One region of the Camelimonas abortus genome, then DNA from elsewhere that is predicted to be linked to it. Evidence: predicted binding sites of a transcription regulator. Region 1 holds the regulator's gene; each other region holds the start of a gene.

Region 1 (4,242 bases):
TTGCCCTCGTTGTTGTAGTAGCCGGGCGTGCAGGCCTCCAGATAAGGCACGCGGGCGCGGGCGACGTCCACGCAGGTCTTCACCCAGGCGTCCTGGGCGGCCTGGGAGCACTCCACGGTGACGGCGCCGCGCTCGCGCATGCGCTGCAGGATCCAGGCGATGTGCCGGGTCTGCTCGGCCAGCATGTGCTGGAAGTTGGGGCTCTGGCCCGACTGCACCGGCGTGACGATGAAGCAGTTGGGGAAACCGCGCGAGAACAGGCCGTGGAAGGTCTCCGCCCCGTCCTTCCAGCGCTCGCTCAGGGTGACGCCGTCGCGGCCATACACCTCCATGCCGAACCGGCGGGTGATGCTGGTGCCGACCTCAAAGCCGGTGGCGTAGACCAGGCAGTCCAGTTCATAGAGCTGGCCGTTGGCCACCACCCCTTGCGGCGTGATGCGCTCCACGCCGCGGCCGTTGGTGTCCACCAGATGCACGTTGGGGCGGTTGAAGGTGGGCAGATATTCATCGTGGAAGCACGGCCGCTTGCAGAACTGGCTGTACCAGGGCTTGAGCGCCTCGGCGGTCTTGCGGTCGCGGACGATGGCGTCCACCCGGGCGCGCACGCGCTCCATTTTCTGGAAGTCGGCGAGCTCAATGAGCTTTTGCGGATCCTCCACCGGCTCGCCGGCCTTCTGCCGGCGGCGGGCGGCGAGCAGGATGTTGCCGATCAGGTCGGTCCAGCCGTCGTTGACCAGATCCACGTCAAAGTCCGCGCCGGAGACGACGGCGGTGAAATTGTCCATGCGCTCGCGCTGCCAGCCCGGCCTGAGTGTTTTCACCCATTCGGGATCGGTGGGGCGGTCGTTGCGCACGTCCACCGAGGACGGCGTGCGCTGGAAGACGTAAAGCTCCTTCGACCACTCGCCCAGATGCGGCACGCACTGCACCGCCGTGGCCCCGGTGCCGATGATGCCCACGCGCCTGTCGCGCAGCCCGGTGAGATTGCCGTTGGAGTCGCCGCCCGTGTAGGCGTAGTCCCAGCGGCTGGTATGGAAGCTGTGGCCGCGGAACGTCTCGATGCCGGGAATGCCTGGCAGCTTGGGCCGCTCCAGGGGGCCGCCGTTGAGAATGACGAAACGGGCGTAGATCTCGTCGTCGCGGCTGGTGAGCGCCCGCCAGCGGCCCTCGTTCTCCAGCCAGCGCAGTTCGGTGACCACGGTCTGGAACAGCGCGTGGGGATAGAGGTTGAAGTGGTTGGCGATGCGCCGGCAGTGGGCGAGGATCTCCGGCGCGCGGGCGTATTTGCGCTCGGGGATGTAGCCGGTTTCCTCCAGCAGCGGCAGATAGATGTAGCTTTCGGTGTCGCAGGCGGCTCCGGGGTAGCGGTTCCAGTACCAGGTGCCGCCGAAGTCGCCGCCCTTTTCGACGATGCGGAATGAATCGACGCCGGCCTCGCGCAGGCGGCCGCCGGCGAGCAGGCCGCCGAAGCCGCCGCCGATCACCAGCACCTCCACCTGCTCGATCACCGGGTCGCGGGTGAAGCCCGGCTCCACATAGGGATCCTCGAGATAACGGGCGAACGCGCCGGCCATCTCGACGTACTGGTCATTGCCGTCCTCGCGCAGGCGCCGGTCGCGCTCCTCGCGATAGCGCGCCTTCAGCGCCTCGATGTCGATGTTGGCGGCGTCGATCGCTGCGGCGTCCGTGTCGCTGGCGGCCATGTTTCGCTCCCTTGTGGCGCGGCCGGCACCGGGCGTACCGCAACCGGCGCGACGCGCCTTTTGTCATATCAAATATGATACTGGTCAGTACTGCCCTGACTGTCAACCGCTTCCCGCGCATGGCTGGCGCGGCGGGCGATGCGGCGAGCGCCCTGCCCGGCGCAGTCCCCGATTGCGGAACAGCCAGGAACAGGCTATCAATGTTCATGATTTGTTTCCGCGCGATTCGTATGGTCGCGTCCAGCCGGCGGCGCGCGCCAGGCCGCGCCCGGGCACGTGGACCGGCCACACGGGTCGCGGCGGCGCGGCGGGAGCGGCGCAGCCGGCGCGGAACGCATGCTGGACGCGGGGATGGGCGCCATGTTGACGGCGAAACAGCACGAACTACTGCGTTTCATTCACCAGCGCCTGCAGGAGACGGGCGTGCCGCCCTCCTTCGACGAAATGAAGGAGGCGCTGGCGCTCCGCTCCAAGTCCGGCATTCACCGTCTGATCATGGCGCTGGAGGAGCGCGGCTTCATCCGCCGCCTGCCCAACCGCGCCCGCGCCGTGGAGGTGCTGCGGCTGCCGGAGACGGCGGCGGCCGGCGGCGGCTTCCGTCCGCGGGTGGTGGAAGGCGGGCGCGCCGCGCCGGCAAGGGCGGCCCCGGCGCGGGAGGCGGCGCGCGAGGCCGGCGCGGGGAGCCCGGAGGTGGTTTCCGTGCCGGTGGTGGGGCGCATCGCCGCCGGCGTGCCGATCAGCGCCATCCAGCAGCAGGGCGAGTTCGTGCCCCTGCCCGCCGCCATGCTGGGCTCCGGCGAGCATTACGCCCTTGAGGTGCGCGGCGATTCGATGATCGAGGCCGGCATTCTGGAGGGCGATCTGGCGGTGATCCGCCGCCAGGATACGGCCGACAACGGCGACATCATCGTGGCGCTGATCGACGACGAGGAGGCGACGCTGAAACGCCTGCGCCGCCGCGGCCGCGAGATCGAACTGGAGGCGGCCAACCCGCACTTCGAGAACCGGGTGCTGCCGGCAGAGCGGGTGAAAATCCAGGGCCGTCTGGTCAGCCTGGTGCGCCGCTACTGACGCCGGCGCGCCCTTGGCGACCGCCCGGCGCATGCCCTCTTGTCTCGCGGGGAATCGCCGCGGCAACGGTCGAGCGGATCAATTGTCGGGCGGGCGCGACGCAGCGACCCGCAGCCCGGTGACAGGCCACAGGCGGCGGGCGAAGGCGCTCCGGAAGTCCGGGAGGCTGGAGCGCTTCGCCCCCCTTTCCCGGAGCGCTTCCCCCGCGCAGGACCGCCGCGTCGCGATGGGTTCAGACAGGGCCGAAGCGTCTGCGGCGCGGCGTTGCGCGCTCCCGCCGGCCGTGCAGGCGTTGTCAGCGATGGCCGGCGTTGGGGCCCGCAGCGGCGATGACGCCGCCCTGCGCCGGGCCATCATCCGGCGACGCCGCTCCTGCGCTCCCGGAAGGCTTCCGGCGCTTTTTGTGAACGGGCGGGCGTTCGCCTCCGCCGCGGGCTTGCCAAGCGACGTCGGCGGCGGCAAAAAGACCGCTGCCCTTGGGCGCGGGCGACGCGAACGGCGCCGCGGGCGCGCCTGGCGGGTCCGGCGACGGCCTGCGGGCGAGCGCTGGCGCAACAGCCAGACGTGACGCCGGAACCGGAAACAGGCGCCGGCGCTGCTGGATGGGTGGCCGAGTGGTTTAAGGCAGCGGTCTTGAAAACCGCCGTGCGGGCAACCGTACCGTGAGTTCGAATCTCACCCCATCCGCCATTTAATCCTGTCCGTGCCGCCACAAGATCGCCCAGGCTGTTTTGAGGCATGTTGCATCGGGATCGGACGCGCTTTCATCCCTTGACGTTTCCTAGCATATTGTTACAAGCAATATCGTTTGCTTTTTTGGTGGTGGGGCGCTTCGGGCCCATAATTCACTGGTAGAATCTGTTTGGGCACTCATTACGACGGAACTGACAGACCATGAAAGGGCAGCCAAGAATCTGGTACTACGCAGCACGATTGGCTGGGCCTTCCCATGAGCGACAGGCATACGATCAGAAGCTACACGAGGGCGTACACTCGACAGGATCTTAAGTCTGACGGGGGATGCGGGCTGCGACAAGCTATGCGGCGACAAAACAGCTCTCGGGTCGCTTGGCGTAGCGTGTGGCGTCCCTGAACTGTTTGATACGGTTCACGAACCGTCCGCCATGATATTGCCGAGGGCCGCCTCGCGGATACACGGTGAAGTCATCCTTGCTATCTAACTGGGCGAGATATTGGCCCCGGCTTTTTCGGTCCGCCATGGCTTGCGCGCGGATCACTGATATCGCAACAGCCTGTCAGCAGGACACGGTCGCAGCCCACTTCCCGGCACTTCGGCCTGCCTACAGTCCACAACCTGTAAGCCCGTCAGGCGCAGTTTGGCCGGGCGGCCTTCGGCATCAAGACAGCGTGGTTCCTGCAGCGCGTGACGTCGCGGCGGGAACGTCCCGCGCCGCCAGCGTCTCCGCCCCCTATTTCCGTCGCGCCGTGGCCGCTGACGGGAACCCAG
Region 2 (4,242 bases), 1.4 Mb from region 1:
GGGCGCGGCGCGGACGCCGGCGTGTTCGCCCGCCGTCTGGAGCCGGCGCGGGATGTCCTGCTGCGCACCCTCGCAGCCGTGCTGCATGAGCAGGCGCGCGGCCGGCGCGGCGTGTGCGTCGCGGCCTGCCTGCTGCTGCCCCGCCGGCCGGACGTCGCCGCGTCCGCTCTTGGCGTGATGGAGGCTGCGGCGAGGGCCATCACCCGCCGGCTGCGCCGCACGGACGTGGTGGCGCGGCTGGATTGCGGCCAGTTCGCCCTCCTGCTGAACGGCTGCGACGCGGACCAGGGACGCGACGCGGCCCTTGCGGTTTTGCGCCAGCTGGAGCGGGCCTGCCCGGCGTTCTCCGCCCATATTGGTCTTGTGGCCGCCAAGGCGGGTGAGGCGGATGCGCCGGCGCTGCTTGAGACCGCCGAGGCGGCGGCGCGTGAGGCGGCCGCCGCCGGCGAGCCGCTGGCGACGGCATCGCCGGCGGCGATGCGACGCCCCGGAGCGGTCGCCGCCGTTGCGCCGGACGTGGCGCGCCTGCTCAACGCCCGCGCCGTCGGGTTGCGCCGTCACGGCCTCGTGGAGCCGGGCGGCGCCGGCTTGCGGCTGGACGCGGCCACGCCGGTCGCGCCCTGCGCCGACGGCTGCAGCTTCATGGGCCGGGCGGTGCTCGCCGCCGCGGCGCGACGGGCGGGCCTCGCCGGCCTGCTGGACGCGCGCATGCTGGAGCTGGCGGTGCGCGAGCTGGACCGCGACCGCTCCGCGGCGCTGCTGCTGACGGTTTCCACCGGCTCGGTCGCCGGCGCGGAGTGGCGCGGCGCGCTGGCGGCGTGGCTGGCGGCGCATCCGGGTGTCGCGTCGCGCCTGACCATTGCGGTGGACGAGGAAGCGTTCGGCGATGGCGGGGAAACCGGGGAGGGGGCCGGCGGAGAGCGTCCCGAGCCGCGGGTGATCGCCCAGCATCTGGCGATGCTCAAGGCGCTTGGCGTGGGAATCGCCGTCAGCGGCTATGGCGCCGGCTGGCTGGGGCGGGACGATCTGGCCGCCATGGCGGTTGACCTTGTCTGTCTCGACGGCCGGCTGGCCCGGAGCGGCCTCGCCCTGGCGGGGCCGGACCGTTTCATTGTCCGCGCCCTGACGGAAGGCGTGCGCGAGACCGGCGTTCCCGTGCTGGCGCCCCTTTGCTGAGCCGGATGATTTTTCCGCGCGCGGCCGTGTGGCGGCGTGACGCGGGCGCGGCTGTGCGAAACGCCGGCGCCGTCGCGGCAGGGTCTTGATCGGCGCCGGCCCGTCGTGTAGGAACCGCGCAAACCACAGGTCTACGCCTCGTGTTTGCGGAGAGGTGGCAGAGTGGTTGAATGCACCGCACTCGAAATGCGGCATACGGGCAACCGTATCGGGGGTTCAAATCCCTCCCTCTCCGCCATTTCCCTTCCCGTCTCATGTTGATCAGGGTTGCCGGCGCGGCTGCGGTCGCGCGCGCGGCGCGGGCCCGTCCGCGCCTGCGCTCCGTCCGCGCCTGCGCTCCTGGCGCGGGAGCGCTTGCACTGGCTGTGTGACAGTGCGCGGGGCGCCGTCCGCATCTGGCGGCGCCGGCGCCGTCGTCCCGTACGGCGGCTTGGGCGCGGCTGCGGGCCAGGTGCGTCTCCATGCCGGCGCCAGTCCCGGGCCCGCCCGGCGTTTCGCCGGCCGTGTGGCGCGGACGCCCGTCGCGGCGACGGGCGGGATGACCTGACGCGACTGGTTGACTCTGTTTTCGTGTGAGAACAAAAAGAGAACATATGGCGGCCGGCAGGGCCAGCCGCCTGACGCCGGGAGGTTGTTCTTTCCATGCCGGCTTCCGCCGTCAGACCCGTCATTGAGGAGCTGCGCGCGCGCATCGCCCGCCTTGGGCGCCTGGCGGCGCGCACGCGGCGCGTGCTGCCCTTCGGCGTGCCGGAGATCGACCGCCGGCTGCCGGACGGCGGCCTGCCGCTGGGCGCGCTGCACGAGATCGCCGGCGGCGGCGACGGCGCCGTGGACGGGGCCGCCGCCGCCCTGTTCGCAGCCGGAATCGCCGCCCGGGCCGGCGGCAGGACGCTGTGGTGCGTGACCCGTCGCGACCTGTTCGCGCCGGGCCTCGCCCAGGCCGGCCTGCATCCGGACCGGCTCATAATGGTGGAGGCGGGCGACGAAAAATCCCTGCTCGCCTGCCTGGAGGAGGGGCTGCGTCACCGTGGGCCCGCCTGCGTGGTGGGGGAGGTTTCGCGCCTGTCGATGACGGCGTCGCGCCGTCTGCAGCTGGCGGCGGAGGAGGGCGGGGTCACCTGCCTCGTCATCCGCCGCTGGCGCCGCCCGTCGGAGGCCGCCGGTTTCGGCGAGCCCACGGCCAGCGTCACCCGCTGGCGGGTCACGGCCCTGCCTTCGGCGCCCCTGCCGGTTCCCGGGCTCGGCCGCGCCCGCTGGCTGCTGGAGCTGGCGCGCTGCCGCGCCGGCGACAGCGCCGCATTTGAAGTGGAGGCCTGTGATGCAGAGGGTCGTATCGCTCTTTCTGCCCCGCTGGCCGACGGACCGTCTGCGCAGACAGGCTGGCGCCGCGGCGCCGTCGCCTGAAACGCCGCTGCTGTTCGCCGGCCGCGAGGGCGCCAGACGCGTCGTCGTCGCCGTGAACGCGGCCGCGGAGGCGCTCGGCCTGCGCCCCGGCATGCCGGTGGCGCAGGCGCAGGCGCTGGTTCCCGGCCTCGCCGTCATGGCGGCTGATCCGCGCGCCGACGCCGCGGCGCTGGAGCGGCTGGCCATCTGGGCCCAGCGGCGCTTTTCTCCTGTCGTCGCGCCCGATCCGCCGGACGGCCTGGTCATGGACGTCACCGGGACGGATCACCTGCATGGCGGCGAGGCGGCCATGCTGGCGGCGCTCACCCGCCGTCTCGCCGCAGCCGGCTTCAGCGCCCGGGCCGCCGTGGCCGACACGCCGGGCGCCGCCCACGCCGCCGCCCGCTATCTGGCGCGCGACATGCTGGTGGTTCCCCCCGGCGCGGCGGAGGCCCTGCTGCGGCCGCTGCCGGTCGCCGCCCTGCGCCTGCCGCCGGACGTGGCCGACGGCCTGCGCCAGCTGGGGCTGGAGCGCGTCCAGGACCTGCTGGAGCGGCCGCGCGCCGCGCTGCTGCTGCGTTTCGGCCCGGAGCCGGGCCGCCGGCTCGACCAGGCGCTCGGCCGCGCGCCGGAGCCTGTCGAGCCGGTGCGCCCCCCCCGAGGTGGTGACGGCGCGGCGCAGCTTTGCGGAGCCCGTCAGCGCTCCGCAGACCATCGCCCGCCATGTGGAGCGGCTGGCTGTGGCCCTGTGCGAACGGCTGGCGGCGCGGGAGCTGGGCGCGCGCCACGTGGACCTGCTGGCGCATCGCGTCGACGGCGCCCGCCAGACGCTGCGCGTCGGCCTCGCCCGGCCGGACCGCGACGCCGCCCGTCTGTTCCGCCTGCTGCAGCTGAAGCTGGAACGCATCGATCCCGGTTTTGGCGTTGAGACCATGGAGCTGGCCGCCTCCTGGGTTGAGCCGCTGCCGGCGCGGCAGATGGCGGCGCCGCTCGCCGGCGAGGCGCAGGAAGACATCGCCGGCCTGATCGACGCCCTGGCGAGCCGCGTCGGCGAGGACCGCGTGCGCCGCTTCCGGCCGCGCCAGAGCGACGTTCCGGAGCGCTCCCTCGCCGCCACGCCGCCGCTGGCGCCGGAGACCGGCGCGACCTGGGAGGGCGACTGGCCCCGCCCGCCGCGGCTGCTGCCGCGGCCGGAGCCGGTGGAGACCATGGCGCTGCTGCCGGACCATCCGCCGGTCTGGTTCTCCTGGCGCGGCGTGCGCCGGCGGGTGCGCCGCGCCGACGGGCCGGAGCGCATCCGCGGCGAATGGTGGGCGCGCGAGGCGGAGATGACCGCGGTGCGGGACTATTTCCGCGTGGAGGATGAAAACGGCCGGCGTTACTGGCTGTTTCGCTGCGGCGACGGCGAGCGGCCGGAAAGCGGCGACCAGCGCTGGTTCCTGCACGGGATTTTCGCATGAGCGCCCGCTACGCCGAACTGCAGGTCACCACCCATTTCTCCTTCCTGCGCGGGGCCAGCAGCTGCGAGGAGCTGTTCGCCGCCGCCGCGCGGATGGGCATTGAGGCGCTCGGCGTCACCGACCGCAACACGCTCGCCGGCATGGTGCGCGCCCATGAGGCGGCGAAGGCCGCGGGCGTGCGGCTGGTCGTGGGCTGCCGGCTCGATCTCGACGACGGCTCCGC
Region 3 (4,242 bases), 940 kb from region 1:
GGCGTCCAGCGGCCGGCCCACGTGCCAGGCGCGGTCGTGGTCCAGCGCCGCCGGGGCGCGGCGGTTGATGATCCGGTACATGTAGTGCCGCTTCACCGCGCTGTGGCGGGCGTCGAACTGCGGCGGGGCGAGATGCGCGGAGAGAACCGCCACCCGGTCGCCGGCGGCGCGCAGGTGGGCGTTGAGGGCGTCGCGCACCGTGTCCGTGCGCCATTCGCGGCTGAGGTCCACATGCGCCACCTGGCCGAGGGCGTGCACCCCCGCGTCGGTGCGGCCGGAGCACTGCACCCGCGGATGCTCGCCGGCGAAGCGGATGATGGCCTCCTCCACCGCCTGCTGCACCGAACGGCCGTTGCCCTGCCACTGCCAGCCGACATAGCCCGTGCCGTCATATTCGATCACGAGGCGATATCGCGGCACCGCTAGCTCCCTGTATCCGCGCCGGGGGAGGCCTGGAGCAGCGCGCCCGGCGCAAGGCGCGCGCCGCGCAGGAACTCGTCCGCCGCAACCACGCCGCGCCCGGCCCGCTGCACCTGCAGCAGCCGCACCGCGCCCTGGCCGCAGGCCACCGTCATGCCCGGGCCGATGAGCTCGCCTGGCGCGCCGGCGCCTTCCGCCGGCCGCGCGCGCAGCACGCGGACGCGCTCCGGCCTGCCCTTGCCGAGGTCCGCCTCAAAAAACGCGCCGGGGAAGGGCGAGAGGCCGCGGATGTGATTGTGCACCGCCGCCGCGTCGCGGCTCCAGTCAATGCGGGTTTCGGCGTTGGTGATCTTGTGGGCGTAGGTGACGCCGTCCTGCGGCTGCGGGGTGAAGCGCAGCGAGCCGCGCTCCAGCGCCGCGAGCGCGCGGGCGGCGAGGTCGGCGCCAAGGCCGCTGAGCACGTCGTGCAGCTCGCCGGCGGTCATCTCAGGCGTGACCGTCACCCGCTCGCACATGGCCACCGGGCCGGTGTCCAGCCCTTCCTCCATGCGCATCACGCACACGCCGGTTTCCGCGTCGCCGGCCATGATCGCCCGCTGGATCGGCGCCGCGCCGCGCCAGCGCGGCAGCAGGGAGGCGTGCAGGTTGATGCAGCCGAAGCGGGGAACGGCGAGAATTTCCGGCGGCAGGATCATGCCGTAGGCCACCACCACCGCCACGTCCGGCGCCAGGGCGCGGAAGGTTTCGGCCGCCCCGGCCGTGCGCAGCGTCGCAGGCGTGTGGACGGGAATGCCGAAGCCCGCGGCCATCTCGTGCACGGGGCTCCTGCGCTCGTTCATGCCGCGGCCGGCGGGGCGGGGGGCGCGGGTGTATACGGCGACGACCTCGTGCCCGTGGCCGACGATCTCCGCCAGCGTCGGCGCGGAGAACTCCGGCGTTCCCATGAAAATGACGCGCAACCTCGGCTCCCGTTTTCACTGTCGCCAGAACGGCCGGCGGGCGGGAAGGGCCGCAGGCCGGACCCGGCGCGGCCCGCCGCGGCTCAGGACGCCGCCCGGCCCTGCAGGCGGGCGAGCTTGTTAAACCTGGTCATCACCCGGTCGCGCTTCAGCTTCGACAGATGGTCGATGAACAGCACGCCGTTCAGGTGATCGATCTCGTGCTGCACGCAGGTGGCGAGCAGCCCTCCGGCCTCGATCTCCTGCATCCTGTCATGGATGTCGCGATAGCGCACGCGCACCTGCGCGGGGCGCTCGACCTCCGCCTGGTAGTCCGGAATCGACAGGCAGCCCTCCCGGTAGACGCTGCGCTCGTCCGACGACCAGGTGATCTCCGGGTCGATCATGATGATCGGCTCGCCGTCCCGGCCCTCCTCGCGCACCACGTCCATGACGATCAGGCGCTTGAGCACGCCGACCTGCACCGCCGCCAGGCCAATGCCCGGCGCGTCATACATGGTCTCCAGCATGCTGTCGGCCAGCTCGCGGATCTCCGCGGTGACGGCGCCGACAGGCCGGGAAATCTGGCGCAGGCGCGCGTCAGGAAGGATGACGAGGGGTTTGATGCTCATGCGCCGCACAGATAGTGTCTTCACCTTTCACGGTCAAGTTGTACTTGATTTGTTCTCGCCGGCGCCGGAGGATCCGCCAGCGGTGCGTTCCGGCGCCGCCGGCGGGGCGCCGGGCCGCGGGCGCGGAAGGGTCGCGGGTGATGCAGGACATGTGGCTGGCCGCAGGCGGCCTTGGACTTTCGCCGGCGCAACTGGCGCTCGCGGCGGCTGCGGCCGTCGCGGCGGCGTTCGCGCTCATGCTGCTGCTGCTGCGCCGGCGCCGGCCGCGCGCCGGCGGCCTGCTGCACGCCGACGACGTGCTGGCGCTGCTGGACAGCCACGCCCGCGGGATGGAGGCGCGGCTGGAGCAGCTTGCCCGGCTGCAGGCGGAGATGCACGGCGGCCTCCACGCCGGCATGCAGGGGCTCGGGGCGCGCCAGGCGGAAGTGCAGCGGGCCGTGGCCGAGCAGGTGGACATGCTGCAGCACCGCGTGGGCCGCACCCTCGCCGACATGGCCGGGCGCACCGGCGACGGCCTTTCTGAACTGGCCAGCCGCCTCGCGGTGATCGACGCCGCCCAGCAGAATCTCAGCGCCCTCGCCGGCGAGATGCTCAGCCTGCGCGAGGTGCTCGCCAACAAGCAGGCCCGCGGCGCCTGGGGCCAGGGGCGGATGGAGGCCATCGTGCGCGACGGCCTGCCGCCAGGCGCCTACAGCTTCCAGGCCACGCTCTCCAACGGCCGCCGGCCGGACTGTCTGGTGCGCCTGCCCGGCGACCTGCCGCTGGCCATCGACGCCAAGTTCCCGCTGGAGGGCTTCCAGGCGTTTCGCGCCGCCCGCGGCGAGGCGGAGCGCCGCGCCGCCGCCGCCCGCCTGCGCCAGGACCTCGCCGCCCACGTGCGCGACATCGCCGGCAAATATCTCATCCCGGGCGAGACCCAGGACCTGGCGCTGATGTTCATTCCCTCCGAGTCGCTCTACGCCGACCTGCTGGAGCATTTCGAGGACGTGTCGCAGTCCGCCGCCCGCTCACGGGTGATCATCGTCTCGCCGTCGCTGCTGGCGGTGGCCATCCAGCTGGCGCGGGCCATGGCCCGCGACGCCCGCATCCGCGACGAGGCCCGCGCCATCCAGGCGGAGGTGGGGCGGCTGCTCGACGACATCGGCCGCCTGCAGGAGCGCGCCGCCCGTCTCGACGGCCATTTCCGCCAGGCGCGCGAGGATCTGGCGGCGCTCAATGTCTCGGTGGAGAAGGTCGCCCGCCGCGGCGGCCGCATCGAGGCGCTGGAGTTCGACGGCGCAGCCTGACGCGCCGGGGAGGGCGGCGGGCGGGGGCCTTCCCCGCGCCTCAGAGCGCCGTGCGCTGGCGGATGGCGGCGACCAGCGTGCCTTCGTCGAGATAGTCGAGCTCGCCGCCCACCGGCACGCCATGGGCGAGACGGGTCACCTTCACCGGCAGGTGCTGCAGCATGTCGGTGATGAAATGGGCGGTCGTCTGGCCGTCGACGGTGGCGTTGAGCGCGATGATCACCTCGCTCACCCGGTCCCGGGCCGCCCGTTCGGCCAGGGAGGCGAGGTTGAGGTCGTCGGGGCCGACGCCGTCCAGCGGCGAAAGCACGCCGCCAAGCACGTGGTAACGCGCGTTCATCGCCGCGGCGCGCTCCAGCGCCCACAGGTCGGCCACCGACTCCACCACGATCAGCACGGAAGGGTCGCGCCGCGCGTCCTGGCAGATGACGCACGGCGAAACCGTGTCGACATTGCCGCAGGTCTCGCAGGTGATCACCCGGTCGGCCACCACGCGCACCGCTTCGGCCAGCGGCTGCAGCAGCGTCTCGCGCTTGCGGATCAGGTGCAGCGCGGCGCGGCGGGCCGAGCGCGGACCAAGACCGGGCAGGCGCGCCAGCAGCTGGATCAGACGTTCAAGTTCCGGGCCGGTGGACGAAGCCATGGACGAAGCACCCCGTGCGGCAGTATGGCGGGCCCCTTGTGCCAGCGGAACGGCGGCGAGGGCAAGCCGGGCCGGGCGGCGCGCGCCGGCCGTTCAGGCCAGCTCCCGCTCCCGCCGGCGCAGTGCGGCGGCGGCGCGCGCCGCCGCCGGATTGAGCCGCTGCGCCGCCGCCAGCCAGCGGCTGAAATCACTCATGTTCTGCCGCACATAGGCTTCAAGCTGGCGCACGCCCGCCTCGACCGCCGCCCGGCGGGCGCCGTCGTGCGCGCCATGCTCCAGGCCGTGGCGGAGGTTGATGGCGTCCTGGCGCCACTCGCGCGCCA

The links. Region 1 encodes LexA, which represses DNA repair genes until DNA is damaged. Its sites were predicted from a motif close to TGTTCNNNNTGTGTTCNG; they were not measured.
Region 2: a site for LexA is predicted at 1,751-1,768, ahead of ACFFJB_RS13375 (ImuA family protein). Genes of this name have one in related genera too.
Region 3: a site for LexA is predicted at 2,030-2,047, ahead of def (peptide deformylase). Genes of this name have one in related genera too.

Annotation. Positions count from the first base shown of each region.
Region 1 is NZ_JBHLWR010000006.1:1,183,362-1,187,603, forward strand. It holds gene ACFFJB_RS07490 (flavin-containing monooxygenase) at 1-1,703, opposite strand, end outside; gene lexA (transcriptional repressor LexA) at 2,064-2,774, shown strand; tRNA gene ACFFJB_RS07500 (tRNA-Ser) at 3,375-3,464, shown strand.
Region 2 is NZ_JBHLWR010000006.1:2,551,376-2,555,617, forward strand. It holds gene ACFFJB_RS13365 (EAL domain-containing protein) at 1-1,176, shown strand, start outside; tRNA gene ACFFJB_RS13370 (tRNA-Ser) at 1,325-1,414, shown strand; gene ACFFJB_RS13375 (ImuA family protein) at 1,819-2,580, shown strand; partial or broken gene ACFFJB_RS13380 (Y-family DNA polymerase) at 2,495-4,019, shown strand; gene ACFFJB_RS13385 (error-prone DNA polymerase) at 4,016-4,242, shown strand, end outside.
Region 3 is NZ_JBHLWR010000006.1:247,051-251,292, forward strand. It holds gene truA (tRNA pseudouridine(38-40) synthase TruA) at 1-420, opposite strand, end outside; gene fmt (methionyl-tRNA formyltransferase) at 423-1,364, opposite strand; gene def (peptide deformylase) at 1,463-1,990, opposite strand; gene ACFFJB_RS03470 (DNA recombination protein RmuC) at 2,131-3,276, shown strand; gene recR (recombination mediator RecR) at 3,317-3,919, opposite strand; gene ACFFJB_RS03480 (hypothetical protein) at 4,013-4,242, opposite strand, start outside.